One region of the Jutongia sp. genome, then DNA from elsewhere that is predicted to be linked to it. Evidence: predicted binding sites of a transcription regulator. Region 1 holds the regulator's gene; each other region holds the start of a gene.
What was found. The regulator HrcA, encoded in region 1, represses chaperone genes, less so after heat shock. The targets are predictions, from matches to a motif close to TGTTAGCACTCNNNNNNNNNGAGTGCTAACA.

Region 1 (7,424 bases):
TGTAATATAACCGGAGCCATGACAATCCGGACATTTCTCACGAATGATCTTACCGGTTCCACGACAGTCCGGACAGGTCTGAACATTTCTGACCATGCCAAACAGAGACTGCTGGGTAAATACCACCTGACCTTTACCACCACACTTGGAACATGTCTCCGGGGTGGTTCCTGCCTTGGCACCTGTGCCGTGGCAGCTCTCACACTCATCCTGCAGCGGAAGGTCCAGCTCCTTCTCGGTACCAAAGCATGCCTCCTCAAAGGTAATGCGGATCGTGTGGTGCAGATTCTGTCCCTTCATCGGACCATTACTCTGTGCTCTGGAACGACCGCCACCGAAGAAATCGCCAAAGATATCTCCGAAAATGTCACTCATATCCATTCCACTGAAATCGAAGCCGCCTGCTCCACCGCCTGCACCCCCTTCAAATGCCGCATGACCAAACTGATCGTACTGACGGCGCTTATCCGGATCACTCAATACGCTGTATGCCTCAGAAGCCTCTTTAAACTTTGCTTCTGCCTCCTTATCTCCCGGATTCATATCGGGATGATATTTCTTGGCTAACTTACGATATGCGGACTTTAATTCGGAATCGGATGCACTCTTGCTGACCCCGAGCACTTCATAATAATCTCTCTTCTCTGCCATAGCTCTCTCCATCTCTCATACTGTTCATTTATAGATAGACAGACCATTAACCGTAACGTCTGCCTGCTGCATTCGTGCAATCAATGGTCTATCTCATGTTTATTTATATTTAGCTTAAATCTCGCGGTAATCTCCATCGACAACATCATCGGAAGCATTGCCGGCGCCTGCGGCTCCACCCATGTTACCCATGTCCGGACCTGCACCTGCTGCTCCACCGTTTGCCTGAGCCTGCTGCTCATACATCTTGGTAAATACAGCCTGAGCTGCTTCCATCAGTTTCTCCTTACCAGCCTTTAATGCATCTACATCGGCATCAGAAAGCTCTTCCGGATTCGTCTTCTCAACTAATTCCTTCAAGCTGTCAAGCTCCGCCTGAACCTTTGCCTTCTCAGAAGCATCTACCTTGTCGCCAACCTCATCCAGAGCCTTCTGTGTCTGGAATACCATGGAATCAGCCTCGTTACGGGCATCAATGCCTTCCTTACGCTTCTTATCCTGTGCCTCAAACTCAGCAGCTTCCTTCACTGCCTTATCGATATCATCATCGGACATGTTTGATCCGGCTGTGATCGTGATATGCTGCTCCTTGCCGGTTCCAAGATCCTTAGCGGATACATTTACGATACCGTTTGCATCGATATCAAAGGTAACCTCGATCTGTGGAACACCACGACGTGCCGGAGGGATACCATCCAGACGGAACTGTCCAAGTGACTTGTTATCCTTCGCAAACTGACGCTCACCCTGAAGAACGTTGATATCTACTGCACTCTGATTATCTGCTGCGGTAGAGAAGATCTGGCTCTTCTTGGTAGGGATCGTTGTATTTCTCTCGATCAGCTTTGTAGCGATACCACCCATTGTCTCGATAGACAGGGAAAGTGGAGTAACATCCAGAAGAAGGATATCACCGGCACCTGCATCACCGGCAAGCTTACCACCCTGTACGGAAGCTCCGAGTGCAACGCACTCATCCGGATTTAAGGACTTGCTTGGCTCATGACCGGTCATCTGCTGTACCTTATCCTGTACAGCCGGGATACGTGTAGAACCACCGACCAGAAGAACCTTTCCAAGCTCTGAAGCCGTAATTCCTGCATCACGGAGTGCATTTGTTACAGGAGTTGCTGTTCTCTCAACCAGATCATGTGTCAGCTCATCAAACTTTGCTCTGGACAGGTTCATATCGAAATGAAGCGGTCCATTGTCATTCATGCTGATGAATGGCAGGTTAATGTTGGTTGTTGTTGCAGAAGAAAGCTCCTTCTTTGCCTTCTCTGCTGCTTCCTTTAATCTCTGAAGTGCCATCTTATCCTGAGACAGATCAACACCGTTTTCCTTCTTGAATTCTGCGATCATGTAATCTGTGATCTTCTGATCGAAATCATCACCACCGAGGTGATTATCTCCGGATGTTGCAAGAACCTCGATGACACCGTCACCAATCTCGATAATAGATACATCGAAAGTACCACCACCAAGGTCATAAACCATGATCTTCTGCTCTTTCTCGTTATCAAGACCATATGCAAGCGCTGCTGCAGTTGGCTCGTTGATGATACGCTTTACATCAAGACCTGCGATCTTACCGGCATCCTTTGTTGCCTGACGCTGTGCATCGTTGAAGTATGCAGGAACTGTAATAACAGCCTCTGTAACCTTCTCACCGAGATAATTCTCTGCATCTGCCTTCAGCTTCTGAAGGATCATTGCGGAAATCTCCTGTGGAGAATACTTCTTATCATCGATTGCAACGCGGTAATCGGTACCCATATGTCTCTTGATAGAAGAGATTGTCTTGTCAGCGTTTGTTACTGCCTGACGCTTTGCCGGCTCACCGACAAGTCTCTCACCGGATTTTGAAAATGCTACAACAGATGGTGTTGTACGTGCGCCCTCTGTATTTGTTACGACAACCGGTTTTCCACCTTCCATAACAGCGACGCATGAGTTTGTTGTTCCTAAGTCAATACCAATAATCTTTCCCATTGTTTTGTCCTCTCTTTCTCTATAATTCTTCTTTCATTGCTCTATCTTAAATTAACTGACTACCTTTACCATACTGTGGCGTACGACAGAATCCTGATACATATATCCCTTCTGCAATTCCTCTGCCACCGTTCCGCTTTCCATATCCTCTGACTCGACGGTCATAACCGCATTATGGAAATTCGGATCAAATTCCTGTCCCACTGCCTCGATCGGCTTGACTCCGATCTCATCCAGTGCTCCGAGCATCTGCTTGTAAACAAGCTCGATACCGTCTGCAAATGGCTTTCCCTTTTCCTCCTCCGGCATGGAAGCAAGACCTCTTTCAAAGTTATCAATGACCGGAAGGATCTTTTCAACCACTGACTTTGCACCGATCTCAAACATCTGGCTCTTTTCTTTTTCGGAGCGCTTCCGGAAGTTCTCGAACTCGGCAAGCTGACGCATTCTTGCATCCTCTAACTCAGCGATCTTTTCCTCCAGCTTGGAACTTTTCTTCTTGCCAAAGAGTGATTTCTTCTCTTCGCCAACGGCTTCTTTATCTTCAGCCACAGCTTCCTTCTCTTCTGCCTCACCGGCAGTCTCTGCTGTCACCTCACTGTCCTTTGTTGTTTCCTCTGTGTTCTCTGTCGTTGTCTCTTCTGTCATGTCCTGATTTGTTTCTTTCTCCTGACTCACCTTCTACCACCTCTCTTAAGCCATCCTCTGTGACTTACTTTTTGTCTTTAAATATGTCATCTAACTGCTCCATCATGGACTGCAGTGTAGCAACTACCTTGTCATAATCCATTCGCTTCGGACCTACGATCCCGACCTTGCCGTAAACACCATCGTCAATCCGGTAGGTCGCTGTTACCAGCGAACAATCCTTCATGGACTCAACCTGCGTCTCACCGCCGATGTAAACCTGTATGGCGTGGTTATCATCGTTCTGTCCGACCGGCTCCTGTTCGATCCATTCGTTTAAGTCCTTCTTCTCCTCAAATGCACTTAAGATCTGTGCTGCATTGGACTTGTCTGCAAGTTCCGGATACTTCAGAATATTTGTTGCTCCACTTGTGTAGATCTCCAGATCCTCATCCTCCGTCAAAGCACTGCCGATAATCTCAAGAACCGAATCGATCACACTGTTGTGTGCTCCCATCTGTTCCTTGATCTTCTGTATCACGGCAAGATTCATATCCATGACATCCAGACCATTTAAGGTTGTATTCATAATGAAGTTTAACCGAAGCAATGTCTCCTGATCCATGGAATCCTCCATATGGATCATTTTGTTCTTGACTACGTTGTTGTCCAAAACGATCACGACAAGAAGGCTTCTCTCATCCACCAGCGTAAGCTGAATGAACTTGACCTTCTTGGAGGCGTACCGCGGTCCCGAAACCATCGTGGCGTAATTCGTATTGACCGCCAGAAGCTTCGCAACCCGCTTGAGAAGATCATCGATCTTACCGGCCTTCTCTGTAAGCTCCGCTTTCATGTCATGCACTTCCTGTGCCTTGTCGTCCAACATCGTGTCAACGTAAAGACGGTAACCCTTATCGGAAGGAATACGTCCTGCCGAGGTATGCGGCTGTAAAATGTATCCCATCTCCTCCAGATCAGACATCTCATTTCGGATGGTAGCGGAACTGAGATTCAGATCAGAGTACTTGGAAATCGTTCTGGATCCTACCGGCTCACCCGTCTCTAAATATGTCCGGATAATCGCCTGAAGTATTTTAAGCTTTCTTTCATCCAGCTCCAAACTATCACTCCCTTGTCTTTATTTGTTAGCACTCTTTGAGGTGGAGTGCTAACATCTAATTAGTAAGATAGCACTATCATTTTTTATTGTCAAGATATTTTTGCTAATTTTTTCAGTTTTTTTCATGTTTCTTGCAAAACAGCCGAAATACCATATATAATAATGACACAAAGATGTTTGCCGGATCACCGAGATCATACAACAATCCGGTGCATTTATTATAGAAAGAATCACGATCTATTTATAGAAAGGTTTGGAATACATTATGGCAGATCCTATCATCACATCGACTAATACAGGCAACAGAGGAAATAATTTGACTATGACCGGAAACCAGGCTGCTGCCCGCAATAATCCGGGACAGGCAGGCCGCTCCGTCGGACAGATGAGCAGCTACGGTGTTGCAAGAAGCGGCATGAACCAGATCCGCCAGGGCGATGTGATCCGTGGGGAGATTTCCGACCTGCGCAACAATGAGATCACCATTACATTGGAAAATAATACGCTGATCAAGGGGCAGATTGCGGACAGTTCTTCCCTTTCCATCGGGCAGACTGCCGCCTTCCGCCTATCTTCCGTCTCTCCCTCCGGCGTTATGCTGGATGCGATTCCAAACAGCTACACAGAGACAGAGCTGACGCTGATCAACAAGGCTCTGGAGGAGGCATCTCTTCCGGCCACAGAGCGCAACCAGTCTGCCGTCAAGGCACTGATGGACAATCTGATGCCGATCAACAAACAATCGATCCAGCAGCTGATGCAACAGGCATATGATCTTGGTACGGATGACATGGAAACGCTCTGTCTGATGAACCGCAAGCAATACCAGGTTACCGCAGACAGCGTGGCACAGTTCAGTGCGTATCGTAACGGCACGCACTCGCTTCTTGCCCGTGTAGAAACCTTCTCCAACCAGATTCCGGAGCTTTTAGAGACTCTTGCCGGAAACGGTCCGTCCAACATTGTTGCGATGTTTGGCGAGAAGCTTTTAAGTATTGCACTTGCAGACGATGATTCCGCTGCAGCCGGTCGCACGAACGCAGACACCGCTTCCGCGCTCCCGACGATCGCGGATCTGTCGGAGGCTGATCTTTCTTCCTTAAAGACAATGCTTTCAGAAACACCGATGACCGACGAACAACTGGCTGCTTTTCAATCAGGCACCATGACCGGCAAGGAGGCGGCTCTGCTGATCCAGAAGGCGATTACAGGACAGACGATTGTTCTTTCGGAACATTGTCCTGCCGCCGAACTGCAGGCAAAATCTGACGAGATCCTTCAATTATTAAATCCGCAGCCGGCTTCTTCCCTGTCCGGGGAATTAACCACATTAGAAAGCGTTCTTTCCGGAAAAATCGCGGAAAGCACAGAAACAGATGCCATTTTACCGGACGCTTCCTCCGATGCAGCAAACAGCAACGCTGCAGAAGCCTCCGCCGATTCCGTATCCGCACGTTCCTTTGCCGGACGCCTGTTTCATAACCTGTCCGATGCCGCCAGGTCGTCTTTCCAGAATATCAATGAGATGTTAGCCGCCCCGCACGAGGGTTCTGCCAATATCACTCATACCCCTGCCGTTATCGACACGCTCCTTTCCGGTGTCACATCCTTTGGCAGACAAAACAGCCAGCTTTTCCTGCAGCTTACTCCCGAAATGCGCTCTGAGCTTGCCCGTTATCTGCATGGTATGGGTGTTGATTCCGGGATCACTGACCGCGTTTTATCCGGTGACATCTCTGCCACAGATACACTTGCTGCGATCAAAAACAGTATCGCACATTCCGACAGCGCCCTGACACAGAATCTGTTTCAGACCGAAGCATTCCGGACACTGTTTCAAAATGTGCTGCTTGACAGCTTTACGATCTCCCCGCACCGGCTTGCCAAAACAAACGAGCCGGACTCGTTCTATCAGTCTATGGAGCAGAAAATGAACTCCTTTGAGACGCTGATCAATACCACGCTTTCCGGCAGCGATTCCGGGCAGCTTTCCGGTCAGGCTCATGATATGCAGGGCAACATTGACTTTATGAAGTCCTTAAACCAGGCATTTGCCTATATGCAGCTTCCTCTGAAGCTGCAGAACCAGAACGCGCACGGAGATCTCTACGTCTATACCAAAAAGGATAAAATGAAGCAGAATCCGCAAAAGCTGAGTCTGATGCTTCATCTGGAAATGGATCACCTCGGTACCGTCAATGTCCGTCTGGAAAAGGATCATCAGAATATCAAGGCTGATTTTCATCTGGAAAAGGAGGATTCCCTTCGCCTGATCGAACGCAATACACATCTTCTGACCGATTCTCTCACTGAAAAAGGCTATACCTGTCAGGTTCAGGTACAGCCTCTTACACAGTCGGAAACGCCGGTTCAGGATTTTCTCAACGCAAAGGTAACACCGTCTGCATCCCATGAAATGAAACGGTTCTCCTTTGATATCCGGGCATAAAAGATTAAAAGCAGTTCTTTGCCCTTATACACTACTCTTGTGCCTTTTCTATCCGTTATCAAAAAGGCGGTACCCGTTTCCTGAGTACCGTCTTTTTTCAAACTATCACAAAAATATTCCACAACGCGAATATTCCTCTTTGATCTGTTCTTTATTATTCTGCCGCAACATTTTCCTGCGCCTCAGCCCGTTTATATTCCTCCTCCATCTCCTCGAAGATGTAGTCAAATACAGCAGGCATCCCGGTAAATGTACATCCATAATGATACAGACCGTCCTCACTCTTACTCTGGCGGATGATCTGGATCACACAGTTGATCGCATTCTGGCTGCTATGAAATTCCAGCCGGGAATTGAAATAAAACCCGATTGGCAAAACACTTTTGGTGACAAAGCCAATGCCGTCACGGCAGATATCAATGACCTCGATCGGTGCATTGATATTACTGACCTTTACATTATCCTGTTTGAAGATATCGGAAACCTCCAGATTCATCTTCACCGGGATCCGGATATTTCTTCTCTGTTCCGTCATGCTGCACCCCATTTCCTATTTAGCCCAAAACTTCCTTCAGAATCTTA
Region 2 (7,424 bases), on a different contig from region 1:
ATCTTGACTCTGCAACGAGTCACGACGTACTTGGACTTCTAAAGACGGCATCAAAACAGTTTTGCCAGACACTGATTCTTATTACACATGACAGGGACATTGCACAACTTGCTGACCGCATTGTACATATTGAAGATGGCAGGATCATCGGGGGTTTAGAGAAGGGAAGTGATCCGGATGCTTAAGAATACTAACAACGCTGTTGTTAAGCGGATGGCACGTCATTCCCTAAAGACCGGACGAAGGAGAACAGCGACAATGTTTCTTGCGGTTTTTCTTTCCTCCTTCATGATATTTACGATATTTACGGTGGGTGTCACTTACTTCAAAATGCTGAAGATTCAAAACATCCGGATGTCCGGGGCAAAGTTTGATGCGCTCATGTATGGTGTGACGGATGAGCAGGCACAGAAATGTGAGAATAATCCGGATATTACACTGACCGGTTTTCTTGGCATCTGTGGGTGGATCGAGAAAACAGACCGCGATGATACGCCGAGTGTTGGGCTTGGCTGGGCGGATGAGAATTACTGGTCGAAGATGATGAAACCGGCGAGAGAGAAGCTGGAGGGGGAATACCCGGTTGCGGAAGATGAGATCATGGTGACCAGAGAAGCATTGGAGAAATGTGGATATGACGAGCTAGGAGTCGGCGATTCGATCACAGTGACGTATGGCGTATACGATGGTGTTCAGAAAGGCACCTTTCGGATCAGTGGCATATGGGATGGCTATGGAACGAAGAAGATGTTCTATATGTCCAAAGCGTTTTATGAAAAGTCGGGATGGAAGCGCTCCGATGCTGCATCAGGAAGATATTTCATGGACTTTCGGCAGAGACTGATGACAAAGAAGACGCAGAATGCATTTATAAAAAGTATGAAACTGGGGAAACAGCAGGCTCTTTTCTTTGTCTCAGATCTGGGAGAATCGGTTGAGATCCTTGGAGGATTGATCGGACTGATCTTTGTTACCTGTCTGTGTGCTTATTTGCTGATCTATAATATCATGTATCTTTCGGTGGCAGGCAGAGTAAGACATTATGGACTGCTTCAGACAATCGGTATGACAGAACGGCAGATCAAGGTGATGCTCAAAGAGCAGCTGCTTCTGATAGGATCGATGGGGATAGGAACCGGCTGTGTAACGGGGGCGTTCGTTTCGTTCTTTCTGATCCCGGTGATCGTGAAAAATCTCGGAATCCAAAGTGGATATATTGATGGAATCGGAGTGCAGTTTCATCCGGCGGTTCTGGTGGTGACCGTATTGCTGGCGGGTATCACGATCAGTCTGGCGGGTTGGAAACCGGTGCGCAAGGCAGCAAAGGTTTCTCCGATAGAAGCGCTTGGATATCGTCCGGGGGCTGGAATGAAGGTGTCCCGAAGGAAAGGAACTGGGATAAGAAGCGGCAGGAAAGCGGCACGGGGGAATGTGATTGCGCGGATTTCCTGGGAGCAGTTTGTAAAGGATAAGAAGCGGACGGCGATGGTGCTTGTGTCTCTGGCGATGAGTCTGTCGGTGTATCTTTGCGTTGTTACATTGATCTCCAGTCAGGCGGCGCGCACAATCGTATCGAATAGTATGAACACAGATCTCGTCATTAAGAATGATACCGGCATAAAGGAAAAAGCAAAGGATCGGAAGGATATTCTGACCGGCTCCATCGAGAAGTCGATTAGCAGTAATCAAGGTGTTGCCGAAATGCATTCCATTGTATTTTCGGAAATTACGATTCCGTGGGAACCGGATCTTATGGAAAAGTGGATGAAGGAATTTTATGCAAAATGGATGAGCATTCCTTATAAAAAGGATCGAAAGGAGTACAAAGAGCATCCGGAGAACTTTGGAACAAGTATGCTTGGCATCGACGAGGACGAATTTGATCATCTGAATCAGACGCTCGACATGCCGGTGTCCAAAAACGATTTTCTCGCGGGAAAGGTGTGTATTGTTTACCGAAATGGTGTGGAGCTTGCGGATAAAGATCTTATCGGCAAAACAGTGACATGCACGCTCTATCGGAATCTTAAAAAGAGTAAAAGCTTTACAGTGTCAGGTGTGACGGATGATTCGTATTACACGGCACTTTTAGGATATCCGCCAACGCTCATTGTCAGTGATCAGGTGGTAAAGGCATTTGATGCGAAAGCATTTATCCTAAAGACAGGGATCCGGTATAAGAAGGAGTATGACCGTAGGACGGAGGAAGAGATTCTGGCAATTCTGAAAAAAGATGCCAATACACGAAATTTTTCCTGGGAATCCAAGCTCGAGGAGGCAGATGAGATGCGAAAGGCACAGGGGAATATGCCTCAGATCGGTATGGGGATTGTGTTGATCCTTGCATTTATTGGAACTATGAATTATATGAACACCTTTGTGGTAAATATACAGAACAGACGAACCGAGCTCTCAGTCATGGAAAGTATCGGGATGACGCAGTGGCAGATACTTAAGATGCTGATCCGGGAGGGAATCCTGTATGCAGGGGGAGCATGGCTTGTGACAATGTCCGTTGGCATGGCAGCTGTTTACGAGATTTATCAGTCTATGAACTATTGTCAGGTTGCATTCTGCGTGCCGGTTGTTCCGCTTCTGGGAGCGGCGCTTGTAACGGTAATCGTGTGTGTTGTCATTCCGGTGGCAGCATGGAAGAGGTTGTCCGGGCAGGGCAGCGTGATAGAACGCATTCGTGGAATTGAATAAAAAGCAGTTCACAAAACTTTCACAAAAATTATTAGCACTCGCTCTTGACGAGTGCTAATAAAAGTGGTATAACATATTACAGAACAAGGGAAGAGGTAATAGGAAGTCAGAAATGACCGGGACTTCATCCTACTTGCTCTGAGAAGAACAGTTCAATAAGGTTTAATTGAAGGAGGAATGACTTATGTTGATGCCTAGTATTTTTGGAGAGAATTTATTTGATGATCTGTTTGATGATTTTGCAAGACCAATGAATGTGATTCATTATGCAACCCCGACGCCAAGCGCTATGAAGACCGATGTGAAAGAGACAGATGCCGGTTATGAGCTTGATATAGATCTGCCAGGGTATAAGAAAGAGGATGTCAAGGCCGAATTGAAGGACGGTTACATGACCATCAGCGCAGAGAAGAAATCCGAGAACGATGAGAAGGATGACAAGAGCGGCAAGTACCTTCGCCGTGAGAGATATTACGGAAGCTGCAGCCGTAGCTTCTATGTTGGTGAGGAGGTTACCGAGGAGGATATCAAAGCGAAGTTTGAGGATGGTATCCTGAAGATTTCCGTCCCAAAGAAGGAACCACAGCCGGCGGTTGAACAAACCAAGACCATCGCTATTGAGGGATAAAGCAGTTGCACCGCTAAGGCGGTGAGTGATACCCATTCATGCCAATAAAATTGCACCCGGTCAGGAATCGAAAGGTTTCTGACCGGGTGTTGTTTTGTCCTTTTTATATTTGACAAACAAAAGCAATATGTATAAAATGAAGAGGAGCAGAAACTACAGGCTTCTGTGCAGGATTAGTACATCGGTAGTATATCAGCTTCCCAAGCTGAGGAGGCGGGTTCGACTCCCGTATCCTGCTTGACCGCATCGCAGGATTCTTATGGATTCTGCGATTTTTGTTGTATATTTAGGAAATAGTGTTTATGGAGGGTTATTTCATGGTAATTGAACCAAAGGTAAAAGCATTTATCTGCACCACGGCACATCCGGCAGGATGCCGCGCAGCAGTACAGGCACAGATTGATTATGTAAAGGCACAGCCTAAGACAGTAGGACCGAAGAAGGTTCTTGTGATCGGCTGTTCCATGGGATACGGACTTGCTTCCCGTATTGCGGCAGCATATTCCTGCGGCGCAGATACGCTCGGAATTATTTTTGATAAGCCGGCAAAGGGCAAGAGAACAGCAACAGCGGGATGGTATAATACAGCAGCGTTTGAGCAGATCGCACAGGCGGACGGGTTGTATGCGAAGACATTGAACGGTGATGCGTATTCTGCAGAGATGAAGGAGCAGACCATTGAGACGATCAAAAAGGATCTCGGTCAGGTAGACATGGTGATCTACAGTATTGCGGCACCGCGCCGTACGGCTCCGGACGGAGTGACATACAAGTCTGTACTTAAGACAACCGGTGAGGCGTACACAAACCGCACGATTGATCTGCGCAGCAACCAGCTTACGGAAGCGACGATCGAGCCGGCGACACAGGAGGAGATCAACAACACGATCAAGGTTATGGGCGGCGAGGACTGGATCCTCTGGATCAAGGCACTGAAGGATGCCGGTGTTCTTGCGGACGGTGCCAAGACGGTTGCATATTCCTATATCGGACCGGAGCTGACTTATCCGATCTATAAGGAAGGCTCTATTGGACAGGCAAAGAAGGATCTTTACGCTTCTGCAGACAAGATTCAGGAAGAGGTTGACGGCGTGGAGGCATACGTTTCCGTGAATAAGGCAGTTGTGACACAGTCCAGCGCAGCCATTCCGATCGTGCCATTGTATCTGGCGATCTTGTTCAAGGTGATGAAGGAGCAGAATGTGCAGGAGGGCTGTATTGAGCAGATGTACCGCATGATCCATGACCGTCTCTGTAATGGTGGCGAGGTGGTGACCGATGAGAACCGTCTGATCCGCATGGATGACTGGGAGATGGAGCCGAAGGTGCAGGAGGCAGTCGCTGCAATCTGGGAGAAGATTGATCAGGACAATCTCGAGGAAGTGACAGATCTGGAAGGATACTGGCAGGAGTTCTATGAGATTTTCGGATTCTGCATTGATGGCGTGGACTACAGCGCAGATGTGGATGCCGATGTACAGATCCCGAGCATCGCACCGGTGGAGTAATGATGCAATAATAAGTATTTACAAAATGAAACCGGTATGCTAATCTTTTTGTAAATTGACAAGGGCGTTGATAGAGATATCAGCGTCCTTTTGTATATTGGGAAATCTGTTTCCGAAGACAAAAAATATTCCATGAGAAAACATAGAACGAGAAAAACGTAGTATTAAAAATATTACCAAATTAACACGAAATAATTAGGAATATTTCACAATAAATGACAATAAAATATAAAAATCCTTGTGAAAATAACCAAAATGATGTATAATAAATCTATAAAATTGTTTATGTGAACGTGAAAAGGGGGCCTTTATATGAACAAAGTAATTACAATCAGCAGACAGTATGGCAGTGGCGGCAGAGAGGTTGGTCAGAAGCTTGCCGGGCATTATGGTATCCCGTTTTATGACAACGAGTTAATCACGCGTGCTGCAAAGGAGAGCGGATTTGCGGAGGAGACCTTTGCAAAGGCAGAGGATAAGGCAACGAACAGCCTTTTATATTCTCTGGCAATGGGAATTAATGTTTACGGGAATCAGGACTTTGGATTTTCCGGGTTGTCTCTGGATGACAGAATTTTCCTGGCACAGTCCGATGTGATCCGTAAGGTTGCCGATGACGGACCATGTGTTATTGTTGGCAGATGTGCCGACTACGTATTAAAGGAGCGGGTCAATATTTTTAACGTATTTGTACAGGCTTCTTTGGATTATCGTCTCAAGCGTGTCGTTGATGTTTACGGTGAGAGCGAGAAGAAAGCAGGGGAGATTATTTTAAAGAATGATAAGCGCCGTGCGAACTACTACAATTATCATGTGGGTGAAAAGTGGACGAATCTGACCAACTATGACATGGTTGTCCGCAGTGATATTGCCGGTATTGATAAAGCGGTGGAGAGTATTTGCACTTACCTTGGCGAGTAATTGGCAGAGGGGGATGTGTTATGGAGAAGATTGCAGAAAGAATTAAGGAGATTATTGATAAGAGCAGAAATATTGTTGTGCTGAGTGGACTGAATACGATGCGTGAGACCGGACTGAACGGTGTGCGGGCAGAGCATCTGGCGTATGAGACGGAGGAAAAGTACGGATATTCCAACGATGAGATTGTATCCTCCGCATTTTATGCAAGACGTAGTGATATATTTTATGATTATATTAAGAATGTGACGATTAATAAGGAGGCAGTGCCGACGGTTGTTCACAAGGCGGTCCGTCAGCTGCAGCAGAAGGGGAAGGTGCCTCATATCATCACGCGTACCGTTTATGAGCTTTATCAGAAGGCGGGCTGTGAGCATGTGCTTGACATGCATGGTTCCATTGAGAAGAATATATGTCCGGCGTGTGGGAAACTTTTTGATATGAAGTACATAAAGGAGTCGAAGGGAGAGCCGGTGTGCGACAAGTGTCGGATTCCGATCCGTCCCGGATTTATCCTGCTTGGTGAGCGCGTGGACAATGGCAAGGTGTCCGAGGTGTGCGACATCGTCGAGTCAGCGGATGTGCTGCTTGTGCTTGGTTCTGCTGTCAGAGATCCGATCTGCCAGCATTTCGAGAGATACTACAAAGGTAATAAGTTTATTCTTGTAAATACAGAGGAAAAGCTGGGGGATACGCGGGCAGATTACAGGCTGTATGGGTGTCTGAGCGAGATTGTTCCTTACATTACCGGTTATGATCCAGATGCGGTTTTTCCGGAGAAGGCAGAAGAAAAGATGGCACAAGTTAAGAAATAAAGCCGGATAAGGTTGCAAAACGCCTTAAAACGGTTTAAAATAAATCTCTGTCCGGAGTTTTTTCGGATGGAGATTTTTCTTTAGTGGAGGATTGTTAAAATGAGCAAGGTTAGAACAAGATTTGCGCCAAGTCCTACCGGCAGAATGCATGTAGGAAACTTAAGAACGGCGTTGTACACCTATCTGATCGCCAAGCATGAGGGCGGCGACTTTGTACTTAGAATAGAAGATACTGATCAGGAGCGTTTTTTTGATGAAGCACTGCAGATCATTTACCGTACTTTGGAGAAGACCGGACTCAAGCATGATGAAGGTCCGGACAAGGATGGCGGCTATGGTCCGTACATCCAGAGCGAGCGCTGTAAGAGCGGCCTTTATATGAAATATGCCAAGGAGCTGATCGCCAAGGGCGAGGCTTATTACTGTTTCTGTGATAAGGAGCGTCTTGAGTCTCTGAAGCAGAACATTGGCGGCAAGGAGATCACTGCATATGACAAGCATTGTCTCCATCTGTCCAAGGAGGAGATCGAGGCGAATTTGGCAGCAGGCAAGCCGTATGTTATCCGTGCCAATGTGCCGAATGAGGGCGTGACGACATTCCATGATGAGATTTATGGTGATATTTCCCAGCCTAACGAAGAGCTGGACGATATGATCCTGATCAAGTCCGATGGATATCCAACCTACAATTTTGCGAACGTAATCGATGATCATCTAATGAAGATCACACACGTTGTGCGTGGAAATGAGTATCTTTCCTCCGCACCGAAATATACCAGACTGTACCATGCATTTGGCTGGGAAGAGCCGAAATATATCCACTGTCCGCTGATCACTAACGAGGAGCAT
Region 3 (7,424 bases), on a different contig from region 1:
TTCATTCAGGAGGTTATCATGAAGTTTAAAAAATATGCAACACTCATACTATTAACAATCTTGGTTATTGGTTTCTCAAAGAACACAGTATTTGCTGCTGCAAAGGCTGCCGGCACATCGACAAAGGCTGCAGTCAATACACAGAACAAAACATCATCTAAGAAGTCTTATAAAAAGTCAGATCTTCGTCTTATGGCATCCATCATTAACTGTGAGGCTGGTGGAGAAAGCTACCAGGGCAAGTTAGCAGTTGGTATCGTCGTAATGAACCGTGTCTCATCAAAGGCATTTCCGAATACGATCCGCAAGGTTATTTACCAGAGAGGGCAGTTTTCACCGGTTCGCAACGGTGCATTAAACAAGCGTCTGGCGCAGTATGATGCAGGTCGTACCGGTAGCAGCCAGTGGAAGGACTGCATCAAGGCGGCGAAGAAAGTTTTATCCGGACAGGATTATATCATGTACCGTGGTTCTAAGAAGAACTTTGACAGCTTTCACTTTTTCAGTGTATATCTTTCCGGCGCAAGATTCCGTCTGGGAGGACACCGTTTTAAGTAAGAATGATTCAGAATGATACAGGAAAGGGTTTCCGGGAGGAAGCTCTTTTTTCATGCTACAGGTGCAGTTACAGGTACTGTCAAAAAAATGTCTTTGCGAAAACCATTTATTGTGGTATGATATTAAAAGTATTTTGTCACCAAAGGAGGAGACACAGTGAGTAAAGAATTAGAGAATATGACAGAGGAGACAGAGGTGGTTTCCCGTAATTTTATCGAGAATATCATCGACAAGGACATCGAAGAGGGTCATTGCAAAAAGGTAGTGACCAGATTTCCACCGGAGCCGAATGGATATCTGCATATCGGACATGCCAAGTCGATTTTGTTAAATTCAGGACTGGCAGAAGAGTACAATGGTACTTTTCATCTTCGCTTCGATGATACGAATCCGATGAAAGAAAAGACCGAGTTCGTTGATTCGATCATGGAGGATGTCAAGTGGATCTGCGGTGATCTTGATCCGGCACAGGTATATTATGCATCTGATTACTTTGATCAGATGTATGAGTGTGCAGTGAAGCTGATCAAAAAGGGCAAGGCTTATGTTTGTGATCTGACAGCGGATGAGATTAGAGAATACCGTGGTACCTTGACAGAGCCGGGCAAGGACAGTCCGTATAGAGAGCGTTCGATCGAGGAGAACTTAGATCTGTTTGAACGCATGAAGAATGATGAGTTTCAGGATGGAGAGAAGGTGCTTCGTGCCAAGATCGATATGGCATCACCGAATATCAACATGCGTGATCCGATCATTTACCGTGTGGCACATATGAATCATCATAATACAGGAGATAAGTGGTGCATTTACCCGATGTACGATTTCGCACATCCGATCGAGGATGCAATCGAGGGAATCAGCCACTCTATCTGTACACTCGAGTTTGAGGATCATCGTCCTCTTTATGACTGGGTGGTACGTGAGCTGGAGTTTGAGAATCCGCCAAAGCAGATTGAGTTTTCCAAGCTGTATCTGACCAATGTGGTGACCGGAAAGCGTTATATCAAGAAACTGGTTGAGGAGCATATCGTAGACGGCTGGGATGACCCGCGTCTTGTATCGATCGCTGCACTTCGCCGCCGTGGTTTCACACCGGAGTCCATCCGCAAGTTTATGGAGCTTTGCGGTGTGTCCAAGTCACAGAGTTCAGTGGATTATGCAATGCTCGAGTATTGTATCCGTGAGGATCTGAAGCTGAAGCGTCCGCGTATGATGGCTGTTTTAGATCCGATCAAGCTTGTGATCACAAACTATCCGGAGAATGAGATTGAGTATCTGGATGTTTCCAATAACCAGGAGAATGAGGAAATGGGTACCCGTAAGGTGCCGTTTGGCAGAGAACTTTACATCGACCGTGAGGATTTCATGATCGAGCCGCCGAGAAAGTATTTCCGTCTGTATCCGGGCAATGAGGTTCGTCTCATGAACGCATATTTTGTGACATGCACTGATTATGTGACTGATGAGGATGGCAATGTGACAGAAGTTCACTGTACTTATGATCCGGAGACGAAGAGTGGATCCGGTTTCAATGCACGTAAGGTTAAAGGAACGATCCACTGGGTATGTGCGGATACCGCACAGAAGGCAGAGGTTCGTCTCTACGAGAATATCGTTGACGAGGAGAAGGGTGTATACAATGAGGATGGCAGCATCAATCTGAATCCAAATTCTCTGACCGTTATGGATAACTGTTTCGTTGAGCCTGCACTTGCAGAGGCAGAGCCGACAGAGAGTTTCCAGTTTGTCCGTCACGGGTATTTCTGTGTGGATTCTAAGGATTCCTCCAAGGATCACCTGGTATTTAACCGGATCGTATCCCTGAAGAGTTCTTACCGTCCGAATAAATGATAAGCAATTCATAGAATGGAGGGGTTTACATGAAAGGCATTTTTTCCGGTCTTGAAAAATTAGGTCTGGGAAAATTGGAGAAGGTAGAAGTATTCGAGGATGCATCTAAGAAGGAAAATGATACACAGGAAGCAAAGAAAAAGGCACCGGCAGCCACAGAAGCAGATTTTCTTTTTGAGAAGACATATGTCTGTCCGGTATGCGATCAGGAGTTTCACTCTAAGAAGATTCGCACCGGCAAGGTAAAACTTCTGGCGGCAGATACGGATCTGCGCCCAAAGTATCAGTATGTTGACTGTCTGAAATATGATGCAGTGGCATGTCCGTACTGCGGATATGCAGCACTCGATCGTTTCTTTAAGTTTATGATGCCGGCACAGGCAAGGCTGATACGGGAACATATCTCTGCAAATTTCAAGGGGCTTCCGGCCACGGACAGCATTTATACCTATGATGATGCACTGGAACGTCACCAGCTCGCGCTGCTCAATACCGTCATCAAGAAGGCGAAGGAGAGCGAGCGGGCATATACTTGTCTGAAGATGGCGTGGATCTGCCGCGGAAAGGCAGAGTCGCTTTCGGAGGAGCTTCCAAACTATAAGATACAGTTAAAGGAATTAAAGCAGCAGGAGAAGGAGCTGCTGGAGAATGCATATACCGGTTTTGAAACGGCATTTTCCAAGGAGTCCTTCCCGATGTGCGGAATGGATGAGATAACCGTCAGTTATCTTCTGGCTGAGCTTGCGAGAAGAATCGGCAAGTTTGAGGAGTCCAGCCGCTGGATCTCCAGAGTGCTGATCTCCAGAGATGCCAATGATCGCATTAAGAACAGAGCACGGGAGATCAAGGAGCTGTTAAATAAGGATATGCATAAGGCGTAATGAAATAAAATATACAAAACAATACCGGCAGGTCATATTGCTATGATCTGCCGGTATTGTTATTGAAAGTAATATTTAAATTAAAATGATTATGTAACAGGATACATGTGTAATCTGCCTGCAGTTCGACAAATATTTCATCCGGATCCGGTTACTGTGGAAGAACACTGTTCGTTTTATTCATACTGCGGGGCAGTGCGTCCTTGGAGTTCTTCCATGGTTTGTCCTCGTTGCGGTAGTCAAACTTGTCGGTAAACCACTCAAGATCATCCGTAACACGTTTCATGTTGGTCAGATAAACCTCATTCAGAGTCTTGATAAACTCCGGTAGGCGCTTGCCGGAAAGACTTGACGGTGCACCCTCGTAAAGCATACCGAAATGCTTCGTGCAAAAGCCCTTTGAAGCAGCAAACTTCCGGCGGAACTCCTCGTCATGCTCATAGCAGTGATAGATGGTTGCCAGATATCTGGCAAAGATCCGGTCGATCCGGTTGCAGATATAACAGGAATGATTCAGATTCTCGATATATTCCGTGACCGGGGAAGCATTTTCTGTCTTCTTGGCAAACAGCCCTTTCTTGACCGGCTTGTCAGAAGAAAGCAGATCCTCCAGATCGCGGTTGGTGCGCTGCATGTGTGTGTGAAGGATCAGAGCAAGACCGAGACGGTTCTGATGCTTGTAAAGCTGTTTCACATGGTGGGTACAAAAGCCGATCTTGTTGGTCTCCATACGGATGTCATCTTCCATATAGCTTGGTCCCATGGTAAATTCAATCGCATCCTTCTCCAGGGAATCGTACATGGAGCAGACCGGACATTCACAGTCTACGGCGAACGCATCATTTACCGGGATGGTATAAAGCTGTTCTTTCATTATGTCCTCCTTTTCCTATATAAATAATGATAGTGGAATCAAAATGTATGACAGGATTAAAATCATCATATTGTATAATGATTATATAGCAATTGACCTGCACAGTCAAAGAAAATGTAATAAAGAGATAAAAAGAGAAAAAAGGAGATATTGGAAGAAATAATAAAATATATTTCATAATACATAAAATCACTAACTTGGAAAACTTGCAGAATAAAACGAAATGCAATATATTATGTTTATGGTTAGCACTCGGATAGAGTGAGTGCTAATAGTAAAATAGTCAATAAGGAGGTCATTTTCATGAAATTAGTACCATTGGGTGACAGAGTTGTTTTAAAACAGTTAGAAGCAGAAGAGACCACAAAATCCGGCATTGTTCTTCCGGGAAATGCACAGGAGAAGCCACAGCAGGCAGAAGTAATTGCTGTAGGACCGGGCGGAGTTGTTGATGGAAACGAAGTTAAGATGGAAGTCGCAATCGGCGATAAGGTTATTTATTCAAAATATGCCGGAACAAACGTAAAGCTTGAGGATGAGGAGTACATTATCGTACGCCAGAATGATATCGTAGCTAAGGTTGAAGGCTAATGCATCAGGCATACAGTGACGAGACTGTTATAATTTAGATAGGAGGATTTGTAAACATGGCTAAGGAAATTAAATTTGGCGCAGATGCCAGAGCTGCTTTGGAAGCAGGTGTAGATAAGCTTGCAGATACCGTTAAGGTTACATTGGGACCAAAAGGAAGAAACGTTGTACTTGATAAGTCATTCGGTGCACCACTGATCACAAACGATGGTGTTACGATCGCAAAGGACATTGAGCTTGAGGATGGCTTCGAGAACATGGGCGCACAGCTTGTAAAGGAAGTTGCCACAAAGACAAACGATGTAGCAGGTGATGGTACAACAACCGCTACCGTACTTGCACAGGCAATGGTAAATGAGGGTATGAAGAACCTCGCAGCAGGCGCAAACCCGATCATTCTCCGTAAGGGAATGAAGAAGGCATGTGATTGTGCCGTTGAGTCAATCGCATCTATGAGCTCAAAGGTAACCGGTAAGGATCAGATCGCACGTGTTGCTGCTATTTCTGCTGGTGATGACAGTGTCGGTGAGATGGTTGCCGATGCAATGGAAAAGGTATCTAATGATGGTGTTATTACGATCGAGGAGTCCAAGACAATGCATACAGAGCTTGATCTTGTAGAAGGTATGCAGTTTGATCGTGGTTATGTATCTGCTTATATGTGTACAGATATGGATAAGATGGAAGCAAACCTTGACAATCCATACATTCTTATCACAGATAAGAAGATTTCTAATATTCAGGAAATCCTTCCTCTTCTTGAGGAGATCGTTCAGAGCGGTGCTAAGCTCCTGATCATTGCTGAGGATGTTGAAGGCGAGGCTCTTACAACACTCGTTATCAACCGTCTGAGAGGAACCTTCAACGTAGTTGCTGTTAAGGCTCCAGGCTATGGTGACAGAAGAAAAGCAATGCTTGAGGATATCGCAATCCTGACAGGTGGTACTGTAATCTCTGATGAGGTTGGTCTTGACCTGAAAGAGACAACACTGGATCAGCTTGGTCGTGCTAAATCTGTTAAGGTACAGAAGGAGAACACTGTTATCGTTGATGGTGCCGGTGATCAGGATGCAATCTCAGCACGTATCGCTCAGATCAAAGCTCAGATTGAGGAAACAACATCTGACTTCGACAGAGAGAAGCTTCAGGAGAGACTGGCTAAACTTGCCGGCGGCGTAGCAGTTGTACGTGTAGGTGCTGCAACTGAGACAGAGATGCAGGAAGCTAAGCTTCGTATGGAGGACGCTCTGGCTGCAACAAGAGCTGCTGTAGAAGAGGGTATCATCTCCGGTGGTGGATCTGCTTACATTCATGCTTCTAAAGAGGTTGCAAAGCTTGCTGCAGGTCTTGAGGGCGATGAGAAGACTGGTGCCAACATTATCCTGAAAGCACTTGAAGCCCCATTGTTTACGATCGCATACAATGCAGGTCTTGAGGGTGCTGTTATCATCAACAAGGTTCGTGAGTCTGAGCCGGGTGTTGGCTTCAACGCACTGACCGAGGAGTATGTTGACATGGTTCAGGCAGGTATCGTTGATCCTGCAAAGGTAACAAGAAGTGCTCTTCAGAACGCAACGAGTGTTGCATCTACACTTTTGACCACAGAGTCTGTCGTATCCAATATCAAGGAGGATGCTCCTGCAATGCCTGCAGGTGGAGCTCCTGGAATGGGTATGATGTAAATAGCAAAATCAAAGATTTTGCATTAGAAGTTTCTGCGAAACTTCCGCTGTTAGGAACTACTTGTGATTGGTAGTTTCCACATAGCGTATCATAAAGAATTTTGCATTAGAAGTTTCTGCGAAACTTCCAACAATATAAGAGGTTTTAACACCCATAACCGGTGTTTACGAAAGGAAAGCTATGTATAACGAAGGATTGTATTCAGACACATATGTACACTCCCGGTTGACACAGCAAGAATCAATGCGCAGGCGGCTTATGTTGGCCGCCTGTGTCATTTTACCGATTCTTGCACTGGTGGCAGCTCCCGGGATGTTTAAGATCATTGGATTACTGGTGGCAGTGATCGCAGACATTGTAATGATCTATTTTCTTCCAAATCCACATATTGATTACGAGTACGTTTTTGTGGACGGGCAGATCGATTTTGACCGAATTATTGCGCAGAATACAAGAAAAACCATGTGCCGGACTGATCTGGAAAAGGTAGAGGTCGTGGCACCGGAGGGATCTCATGCACTGGATGGTTTTCAGAATCTGCCACAGCAGGATTATTCTTCCCGTAACGAAGAGGATCACCATTATATTGTCGTGGCAAAGGGAGAGAAGGGAAATATCCGGATCCGTTTTACGCCGGATGAACGTCTGTTAGATCAGATGAAAATGAAATCACGCAGTAAAATAAAAGACGAATAATTTATTTTTGCACGTGAAAACGGCTGTTTTTGGTCATATTGATTAAAAATCAGCCGTTTTGTTGTTGACAATTACCATAAAAAAGGTGTATAATTTTTCAAATATTTATAGTAATGTTTTAGACACGCAGGAATACCCCCTGCGTGTTTGCTAATACACAAAATGATAAGGAGGATAATAAAATGGGTAAGATTATTGCTGAGGGAATTACCTTTGATGACGTGCTCTTAGTACCACAGTATTCTGAAGTTATTCCTAATCAGGTGTCTCTGGAGACACATCTGACAAAA

Region 2: ACZLMD_RS01960 (Hsp20/alpha crystallin family protein) is a predicted target of HrcA. The motif match lies at 2,736-2,766, and genes of this name have one in related genera.
Region 3: ACZLMD_RS03715 (co-chaperone GroES) is a predicted target of HrcA. The motif match lies at 4,408-4,438, and genes of this name have one in related genera.

Annotation. Positions count from the first base shown of each region.
Region 1 is NZ_DBLXSO010000047.1:1,116-8,539, forward strand. It holds gene dnaJ (molecular chaperone DnaJ) at 1-651, opposite strand, end outside; gene dnaK (molecular chaperone DnaK) at 766-2,643, opposite strand; gene grpE (nucleotide exchange factor GrpE) at 2,695-3,291, opposite strand; gene hrcA (heat-inducible transcriptional repressor HrcA) at 3,356-4,393, opposite strand; gene ACZLMD_RS10480 (flagellar hook-length control protein FliK) at 4,659-6,842, shown strand; gene ACZLMD_RS10485 (PilZ domain-containing protein) at 6,997-7,377, opposite strand; gene gatB (Asp-tRNA(Asn)/Glu-tRNA(Gln) amidotransferase subunit GatB) at 7,397-7,424, opposite strand, start outside.
Region 2 is NZ_DBLXSO010000005.1:27,212-34,635, reverse strand. It holds gene ACZLMD_RS01970 (ABC transporter ATP-binding protein) at 1-185, shown strand, start outside; gene ACZLMD_RS01965 (FtsX-like permease family protein) at 178-2,706, shown strand; gene ACZLMD_RS01960 (Hsp20/alpha crystallin family protein) at 2,891-3,334, shown strand; tRNA gene ACZLMD_RS01955 (tRNA-Gly) at 3,502-3,572, shown strand; gene fabV (enoyl-ACP reductase FabV) at 3,652-4,842, shown strand; gene ACZLMD_RS01945 (cytidylate kinase-like family protein) at 5,155-5,763, shown strand; gene ACZLMD_RS01940 (SIR2 family NAD-dependent protein deacylase) at 5,784-6,575, shown strand; gene gltX (glutamate--tRNA ligase) at 6,675-7,424, shown strand, end outside.
Region 3 is NZ_DBLXSO010000010.1:19,041-26,464, reverse strand. It holds gene ACZLMD_RS03735 (cell wall hydrolase) at 19-558, shown strand; gene ACZLMD_RS03730 (glutamine--tRNA ligase/YqeY domain fusion protein) at 736-2,409, shown strand; gene ACZLMD_RS03725 (DUF2225 domain-containing protein) at 2,439-3,290, shown strand; gene ACZLMD_RS03720 (DUF6062 family protein) at 3,442-4,164, opposite strand; gene ACZLMD_RS03715 (co-chaperone GroES) at 4,468-4,755, shown strand; gene groL (chaperonin GroEL) at 4,812-6,437, shown strand; gene ACZLMD_RS03705 (DUF6106 family protein) at 6,619-7,134, shown strand; gene guaB (IMP dehydrogenase) at 7,317-7,424, shown strand, end outside.